DNA from 2 places in the Pantoea sp. SM3640 genome. Region 1 is predicted to be linked to the other one. Evidence: predicted binding sites of a transcription regulator. Region 1 holds the regulator's gene; the other holds the start of a gene.
What was found. The regulator Fur, encoded in region 1, represses iron uptake genes when iron is present. The targets are predictions, from matches to a motif close to ATAATAATGAGAACNACTATCAA.
Positions count from the first base shown of each region.

Region 2: fes (enterochelin esterase) is a predicted target of Fur. The motif match lies at 1,405-1,427, and genes of this name have one in related genera.

Region 1 covers NZ_CP064872.1:2,730,416-2,734,882, reverse strand. Annotated here, with positions in the region: gene nagE (N-acetylglucosamine-specific PTS transporter subunit IIBC) at 1-349, shown strand, start outside; gene glnS (glutamine--tRNA ligase) at 503-2,170, shown strand; gene IV493_RS12730 (hypothetical protein) at 2,407-2,802, shown strand; gene fur (ferric iron uptake transcriptional regulator) at 2,868-3,311, opposite strand; gene fldA (flavodoxin FldA) at 3,658-4,188, opposite strand; gene ybfE (LexA regulated protein) at 4,321-4,467, opposite strand, start outside.
Region 2 covers NZ_CP064872.1:3,409,370-3,413,836, reverse strand. Annotated here, with positions in the region: gene IV493_RS15870 (MbtH family protein) at 1-51, opposite strand, end outside; gene fes (enterochelin esterase) at 152-1,363, opposite strand; gene IV493_RS15860 (TonB-dependent siderophore receptor) at 1,614-3,878, shown strand; gene dacB (serine-type D-Ala-D-Ala carboxypeptidase) at 3,942-4,467, opposite strand, start outside.

The DNA.
Region 1 (4,467 bases):
GAGCGACAAATGGGTCGTGGCTCCAATTGACGGTACGCTGGTGAAAATCTTCAACACCAATCACGCCTTCTGTCTGGAAACGGACAATGGTGTAGAGATTGTAGTGCACATGGGACTGGATACCGTGGCGCTGGAAGGTAAAGGCTTTACCCGTCTCGCTGAAGAAGGGGCCACGGTGGTCGCCGGTCAGCCTGTGCTGGAAATGGACCTTGAATTCCTGAACGCCAATGCCCGCTCAATGGTGAGTCCGGTGGTTGTCAGCAACAGCGATGATTTCGCCGGTCTGACATTACTGGCCCGCGGTCAGGTGGTGGCAGGTGAAACTCCGCTGTATGAAGTGAAAGGCTAATCCCCGCAACAGAACCCCACAGGCAGGAAGCGATTCCTGCCTTTTTTTGTTTTAAAGGCTTAACAAACGGTTGTTTCCCTCAGACGCTTTGTGGATCATACTCCGTTACTTCGTGGTACAAATCACCCGTTATTCGTATTGAGGATTTTTGAGATGAGTGAGGCTGAAGCCCGCCCAACTAACTTTATTCGTCAGATCATTGACGAAGATTTGGCGAGCGGTAAGCACAGCAGCGTGCATACCCGTTTTCCGCCAGAGCCCAATGGCTATCTGCATATTGGTCATGCGAAATCGATCTGTCTGAATTTTGGCATCGCCCAGGATTATCAGGGGCAATGCAACCTGCGTTTCGACGATACCAATCCGGTTAAAGAGGATGTGGAATTTGTTGAATCCATCAAGCGTGACGTCCAGTGGCTGGGTTTTGAGTGGAGCGGTGAGGTCTGTTACTCATCAAACTATTTTGATCAGCTTTATGACTATGCCATCGAGCTGATTTCTAAAGGTCTCGCCTACGTAGATGAGCTGAGTCCGGATCAGATTCGCGAATATCGCGGCACCCTGAAAGAGCCGGGCAAAAACAGCCCTTATCGCGACCGCAGCGTGGAAGAGAACCTGGCGCTGTTTGAGAAGATGCGTAACGGTGAGTTTGCCGAGGGCACGGCCTGTCTGCGCGCTAAAATCGACATGGCCTCTAATTTCATCGTGATGCGCGATCCGGTGCTTTACCGCATCAAGTTCGCGGAACACCACCAGACCGGCAACAAGTGGTGCATCTACCCGATGTATGACTTTACCCACTGCATCTCTGATGCGCTGGAAGGCATTACGCACTCGCTGTGTACGCTGGAGTTCCAGGACAACCGTCGACTTTATGACTGGGTGCTGGATAACATCACCATACCGGTTCATCCGCGTCAGTATGAGTTTTCGCGCCTGAATCTGGAGTATGCGGTGATGTCGAAACGCAAACTCACTCAGCTGGTGACTGAGAAGCACGTAGAAGGCTGGGACGATCCGCGCATGCTGACCGTTTCAGGTCTGCGTCGTCGCGGATATACCGCCGCCTCTATCCGCGAATTCTGCCGTCGTATTGGCGTGACCAAGCAGGATAACATCGTGGAGATGGCCTCGCTGGAATCCTGTATTCGCGACGACCTGAACGAGAACGCGCCACGTGCCATGGCCGTGCTGGACCCGCTGAAAGTGGTGATTGAAAATCTGCCAGCAGGCCATAACGAAATCATCACTATGCCAAATCATCCGGGTAAACCGGAGATGGGCACGCGTGAAGTGCCGTTCAGCCGTGAGATCTGGATCGACCGTGCCGATTTCCGCGAAGAGGCGAACAAGCAATATAAGCGTCTGGTGCTGGGCAAAGAAGTCCGCCTGCGTAATGCCTATGTGATTCGTGCTGAGCGCGTCGCTAAAGATGAAGCGGGCAACATCACCTGCATCTACTGCACCAGCGACACAGATACGCTGAGCAAAGATCCTGCCGATGGCCGTAAGGTCAAAGGGGTGATTCACTGGGTGTCTGCGGATCACGCGCAGCCAGCAGAGTTCCGTCTGTATGATCGTCTGTTCAGTGTGCCAAATCCGGGCGCGGCAGAGGACTTCCTGGCGGTAATCAATCCTGAGTCACTGGCGATCAAACAGGGCTTTGTGGAACCGGGCCTGCGCGATGCAGAACCGACCACTCCATTCCAGTTTGAACGTGAAGGTTATTTCTGTGCCGACAGCGTTTACTCTAAACCGTCGCAGCTGGTGTTTAACCGCACCGTCGGTCTTCGTGATACCTGGGCGAAAACCGGCGAATAAATTTTTTTGAGGCTGACCTCATAAAATGACAAAAGGGCGATTTATCGCCCTTTTTTGTTGCCCCGATTTTAATCATTGCCGACGATTATTCTGACCTAACCGCAACCGATTAAATGCCGCATTGTGAGAGAAATCTGAGTTTAAAAAAATTAATCAATTTCCGGATGTGAATTATCCGCTTTCAGGTAGGCTATGCGCTCTCAGAGGTTGCAAAGCGGGTTACAGAAGGAAAAAAAATGACAGTTCTCGCCCAGGAAGCCAGAAACAGTGTGGTCGTTTTACATCAGCTCATTGAACGTATTTTTAACCAGCCTGCCGGATCTGATGACAGTTTTGAGCTGCTGATGTCCTATTTCCATCCTGAATTCCGCATGGTCACTCCAAAGGGCAGAGAGTGCAATCTGAACGAGGTCGAGGAACTCTTCAGGCAGTTGCAGGGACAGCGCGAAGGGATGCGTATTGCCACCTGCGAGCACGTCATCCTTTCTCATCATGAGAAAGAGATCACCGTGCAGTATCGCGAAATGCAGATGATGAATGGCAATAATCAGAGCCGTATTTCGCTGGCGATACTGGACTGCAGCAGCTCCATTCCACGCTGGCGCTATCTGCAGGAGACGCTGGTCGCCTGATATCACAGCCCAGGACAGACGAAAAAAAACCGGTGAATTCACCGGTTTTTTTATTTCAGTTCGCGTTACTGGTCGTGCAGGGTTTCATCTTCCCGGCAATCGCCCAGCGTACAGTGTCCATAGAGATAGAGGCTGTGGTTGGTCAGCTTGATGCCATGACGGGTGGCGATTTCGCGCTGACGCGTTTCGATCGACTCATCGCTGAACTCAATAACTTTGCCGCAATCCAGGCAGATCAGATGATCGTGGTGATGCTGCTGCGTCAGTTCAAAGACAGATTTGCCGCCTTCAAAGTTATGACGGGTCACGATACCAGCGTCATCAAACTGGTTCAGAACACGGTAAACGGTAGCCAGGCCAATCTCTTCGCCGATGTCGATCAGGCGTTTGTACAAATCTTCCGCACTGACGTGATGGCACTCAGGTTCCTGAAGCACTTCCAGAATTTTCAGTCTGGGCAGCGTCACTTTCAGGCCAGCCTTCTTTAATGCGGTGTTGTTGTCAGTCATGCGGATTTTGTCCTGTCACTATATTCACTTTTGTGGCTTGTCGCCTTGAATGTCGATCTGCGCTCATTCTCATTTGCGTCTCATTATAGAACTGAAGCGATGAAATGAAAACCAGAGGGCGTGCCTGAATCATCACGGGCTGTGGGGGATAGGTCACCGGGCCGGGGAGGATTCTGGCAGATGTCTGTTGGTACATCGCTTAGTCTTGCCGCCTGAGAAATAAGCGGAAGATCGATGCGGGTATTCTACAGATTAAACGGAGAAAGTTAAAAAAATGTGGCTATTATTTCTATAGGAATTTCCATTGCCTCAATGTGAGCTGGCGCTCACATTGAGTCGGGCAGGATCAGGCTTCGAGGATATCTTTCAGCTGCAGTTCATCAGAAATCTGCTTAACCCACTGCTCTACGCGCTGGTTAGTCAGTTCAGGCTGGCGATCTTCATCAATGGCCAGACCCAGGAAGTGGGTATCATCGGCCAGACCTTTTGAGGCTTCGAAGTGGTAACCTTCGGTTGGCCAGTGTCCGACAATCACGGCACCGTGCGGCTCAATGATGTCACGGATTGTGCCCATCGCATCACAGAAGTACTCCGCGTAATCTTCCTGATCGCCGCAGCCAAACAGCGCAACCAGCTTGCCGTTGAAATCGATCTCTTCCAGCGTCGGGAAAAAGTCATCCCAGTCGCACTGCGCTTCACCGTAGTACCAGGTCGGAATGCCCAGCAGCAGGATATCAAACGCTTCCAGATCTTCTTTTGTGCTTTTCGCGATGTCATGCACTTCTGCAACGTCTGTACCCAGCTGTTTCTGGATCATTTTTGCAATGTTTTCGGTATTGCCGGTATCGCTGCCAAAGAAGATGCCTACAAGTGCCATGAGTAAAATAACCTCTTAAATCCTGATAATGAGATGTGTGCCGCAGCACATTTCAGCGAATAATAGCAGACGAGAGAAAACCGGTGAACGGTTAAAGCCCCGACATTTGCTCCTGCGTGCGATTTGCCCGCATTAATCCAGTTTGAGCTGTGCCAGCAGCATCTGTTCAATCAGCTCGCTGCGGCTGAGATTGCGCTGCTCTGCCAGCGTGTTGAGCGCATCGACGGCTTCACTGTTCATTTTCAGTTCGACACGACGAAGTCCGCGTCCTTTGTCACG
Region 2 (4,467 bases), 680 kb from region 1:
CAGCACCTGACAATCCTGCTGGGGATCGTCGAAAGGATTGAGTTGTTGCATGTTGGTCTCCTGTCCGAAGTCGTCGGGCGCGTTAACGCCGCTCTCCTGCGTATCCTTTTTCTTTCTTTTAATGGCGCACAGGCGGCGGGAGTTCAGCGGGTTATGACGATTGCCACATAGCTTTGAGGCCCGCCAGCAGCCCGCCGCGCCAGCACAGCGCATCGTGACCACCTTCAACCGGGTGATAGCTGACCTGATGTCCTGCCACAGTCAGATCGCGCTGAAACTGCTCGTTTGCCGCCAGAATCAGTCGTTCGCGCCGTCCCGCCTCCAGATAAAAGCGCCGGGAGGGCGCCTGCAGCAAACCCTGCTGTAACTGCTGCGGCAGCCAGCCATTCGGGTCGCCGCGCGCGGGCCACCAGAACGAACCGGAAAGACTGACGGCACCCGCAAAGGTTTCCGGCCAGGTCAGGGTGGCGTAAGCGGCAGAAAGGCCGCCAAAACTCTGTCCGGCCACCAGCGTACTGTCGGCCCGGAACGGTGCCCACTGCTGAATTTGTGGTAACAGCTCATGCTGAATCGCCAGCCAGAAATCGGGATTACAGGTCAGTTCACGCGTGCGGTGTTCGCGGTCAATGATGTCGATCATGACATAGACCGCAGGAGGCAGTTCGCCTGCCTCAGTGAGTTCCTGAAGCGGACCGGCAACCGGCATGCTGTGCGCCCAGAACTGACCATCCAGCAGCAGTGCCAGCGGACGATCGGCAGCGTCTGCCTCGCCGGTGACATAAAGCCAGACCTGACGTTGATTGCCCAGCCGCTGGCTGCGCCACAGATGCTGCTGCAGCGGAAGAGTGGCGGCGCGACCTTCATCAACTGCACGCCAGACCTGCTGCTCAGGCGCAAGCGGCAGATGCAGCGGTGAGACGCTCATGCCGCGCCCGGCCGACCAGTTCCGCAGCGGATTGAGCGGATCGCTTTGTGCGTGCCGGAATTTCTGACCCCACCACTGGCGCAGCGCCTGCATATCAGTCTGCCCGGTAAACGTCTCTGTCTGGTTGTCAGGGATCAGGCAGTAACTGCCGCGCCAGTCAGCGGGCAGGGTGGTTTGCCACCACCAGACATCGGTATCAGGAACAGGTGTTAAGGAAGAAGGTGAGGCTGTGTGATGATGATCGGTTACACCGGTAATGTTGATCCAGACGCGCCGGGTATCAGAGTGCAGCGGATCACCCTGCGGATCACGCCAGAAAAAAGTGACCTGACAGGTCCCCTTTTCAGCGGGTTCAATCAGGGGAATGCCCTGTTGCTGCTGATGATGCCACCAGCGTTCGCTGCCGGTCTCTTCGTTTAACCACGCCATTCGCGCCATGATTCAATCACACTTGCTTAGGGTCATGCATGTTACAGATAATAGTATTGATAATTATTTGCATTTGCAATAGGGTGTTTCCGCTCGACAGGGAGCGCGCGCATTCTCTCTGTCGCATCGGATTTCAGACGGACGTAACGCGTTTCTGAAGCAGGTGTGGCGGGAGGGTTAATGCGTTGCAGGCAAGGTTATGACCTTTTTACCGGTACGCCGGCAGTGGCATGCTCGCTGGCACTCCAGGAACAGAAAAATGAAAAAGTTATCCCGGCTTTCGTTAGCCATTATGATTGAACTGGGTTTTACTGCCTCTCTCATTTCTGCTGGCGCAGTGGCTGCCCAAGCCCACAGCGACCCGGCGATCAACAACACGTCAGATACGATCCACGACGGCACCATGACGGTCACCGCCGCTGAGCAGACGCTGCAGGCACCTGGCGTATCGACGATTACCGCCGACGAAATAAAAAAACATCCCCCTGCGCGCGACGTTGCCGAAATTATCCGCACCATGCCGGGTGTCAACCTGACCGGTAACTCCACCAGCGGCCAGCGCGGAAACAACCGTCAGATCGATATCCGTGGCATGGGGCCGGAAAACACCCTGATTCTGATCGATGGGCTGCCGGTAACCAGCCGTAATTCCGTGCGGCTTGGCTGGCGTGGCGAGCGCGACACACGCGGCGACACGAACTGGGTACCGCCAGAGATCATTGACCGCATTGACGTCATCCGCGGTCCGGCAGCGGCCCGTTACGGCAATGGTGCGGCGGGCGGTGTAGTTAATATCATCACAAAAAAAGAGATGGATAATCAGTGGCACGGCTCGTGGAGCGCCTATTACAACGTGCCGCAACACAAGGAGGAGGGCGCGACGCGGCGTACCAACTTCAGTCTTGAAGGACCGCTGGGCGATGATGTCAGTTTCCGGCTCTATGGCGGTCTGGCAAAAACGCAGGCCGACGCTTACGACATTAATGAAGGTCACGCCGCTGACCGCACCGGCAGTTATGCAGGATCCTACCCGTCGGGCCGGGAAGGTTCAGTCAATAAAGATATTCATGGCCTGCTGCGCTGGGCGTTTGCACCAATGCAGGCGCTGGAAGTGGGGGCCGGTTACAGCCGGCAGGGCAACCTCTATGCTGGCGACACCCAGAACACCAATACCAACGCGCTTGTGAAAAGCAAATATGGTGACGAGACCAACCGGCTCTATCGGCAGAACTTTTCGGTTAAGTGGACCGGCGCCTGGGATAATGGCCTCAGCACCAATACCTATGCGCAGTATGAAAACACCCGTAACTCGCGCCTGAATGAAGGGCTGGCGGGCGGCACTGAAGGTATCTTTTCCAACAGCAACTTCAACACCATCCAGCTGGATGATGTGTTGCTGCACAGCGAGATCAGCGTGCCGTTTGAGTGGCTGGTGAATCAGACCGCAACCTTTGGCACGGAATGGAATCAGCAGCGGATGAAGGATCCGTCCTCGACGACGCAGGCCGCCAGCTACGGTTCGATTCCCGGTATCGCCTCCACCGGACGCTCTCCCTATTCGCAGGCGGAGATCTTCTCACTATTTGCGGAAGACAATATTGAGCTGACCGACAGCACCATGCTGACGCCAGGCATGCGCTTCGATCACCATTCGATTGTCGGCGATAACTGGAGCCCGTCGCTCAACCTCTCACAGGGATTAGGCGATGAGGTCACCCTGAAAATGGGCATTGCACGCGCTTATAAAGCGCCGAGCCTCTACCAGACCAACCCGAACTATCTGCTTTACAGCAATGGTCAGGGCTGCGCGGCCAGTGCCGGTGCCTGTTATCTGATGGGTAATGATGACCTGAAAGCGGAAAACAGCATCAATAAAGAGATTGGACTTGAATGGAAGCGCGACGGCTATCAGGCGGGTCTGACCTGGTTCCGCAACGACTATCGCAACAAGATTGAGGCAGGCACGGCTCCCACCGGCACGGCGTCTAACGGCAAAACCGATATCTACAAATGGGAAAATGTGCCCAAAGCGGTGGTTGAGGGGCTGGAAGGTACGGTTAACGTCCCGTTCTCCGACAGCGTAACGTGGAACAACAACTTCACGTATATGCTGCAAAGCAAAAATAAAGAGACCGGTGATCGCCTGTCAATTATTCCGGCGTATACGCTCAATTCGACGCTGAGCTGGCAGGCGACGCAGGATCTCTCCCTCCAGACAACCCTGACCTGGTACGGTAAACAGGTGCCGAAGAAGTATGACTATAAGGGTAAGGCCGTCACCGGCAGCGCGACCGATCAGGTCAGCCCCTATTCGGTGGTGGGGATGAGCGGCACCTATGATGTTAATCAGTATGCCAGCCTCACGGTCGGTATCGACAACCTGTTCGACAAGCGTCATTTCCGTCAGGGCAATGCGCAAACCACCGGCAATGCCACCACCGGCGCTTACCTCTACGGCGCGGGAGCCAATACCTTTAACGAATCGGGCCGCACATTTTATATGAGCGTGAACACCCGCTTCTGATCGGTTCAGCCATAAAAAAACGCAGCAGGGTGATCGCCCGCTGCGTTTTTTATCTCTGCTTTATCAGTTGTTCTGATTGATATCGCGGTAGAGTCGGCTTTCAAAACGTACCAGTGGAATACGACGGGCACGTTGATCTTCCGGCGGCACCGCATAACCGGAAAGGAACTGAACAAAGGCGACACGGGCACCACTGGAGGTGGTAATAAAGCCCGCCAGATTATAGACGCCCTGCAGTGAACCGGTTTTCGCCGAGACCTTGCCATCCAGTCCCGCCTCATGCAGCCCGCCGCGATACTGTAGCGTGCCGTCATAGCCCGCCAGCGGCAGCATCGAAATATAATCCAGCGTGTTGTCATTCTTCGCAATGAACTGCAACACCTGCATCATGGTTTGCGGCGAAATCAGATCGTGGCGCGACAGACCGGAACCATCGACCTGAATGCTGTTGCCCATATCCACATTGGCTTTGGCTTTCAGGATCCGGCGGACAGCATCCTGTCCGGCGCGGAATGTACCGGGCACGTTGAAGTAGTGATGACCAATGGTGCGGAAGACCGTGTCGGCTATCATGTTGTCTGACTTCTTC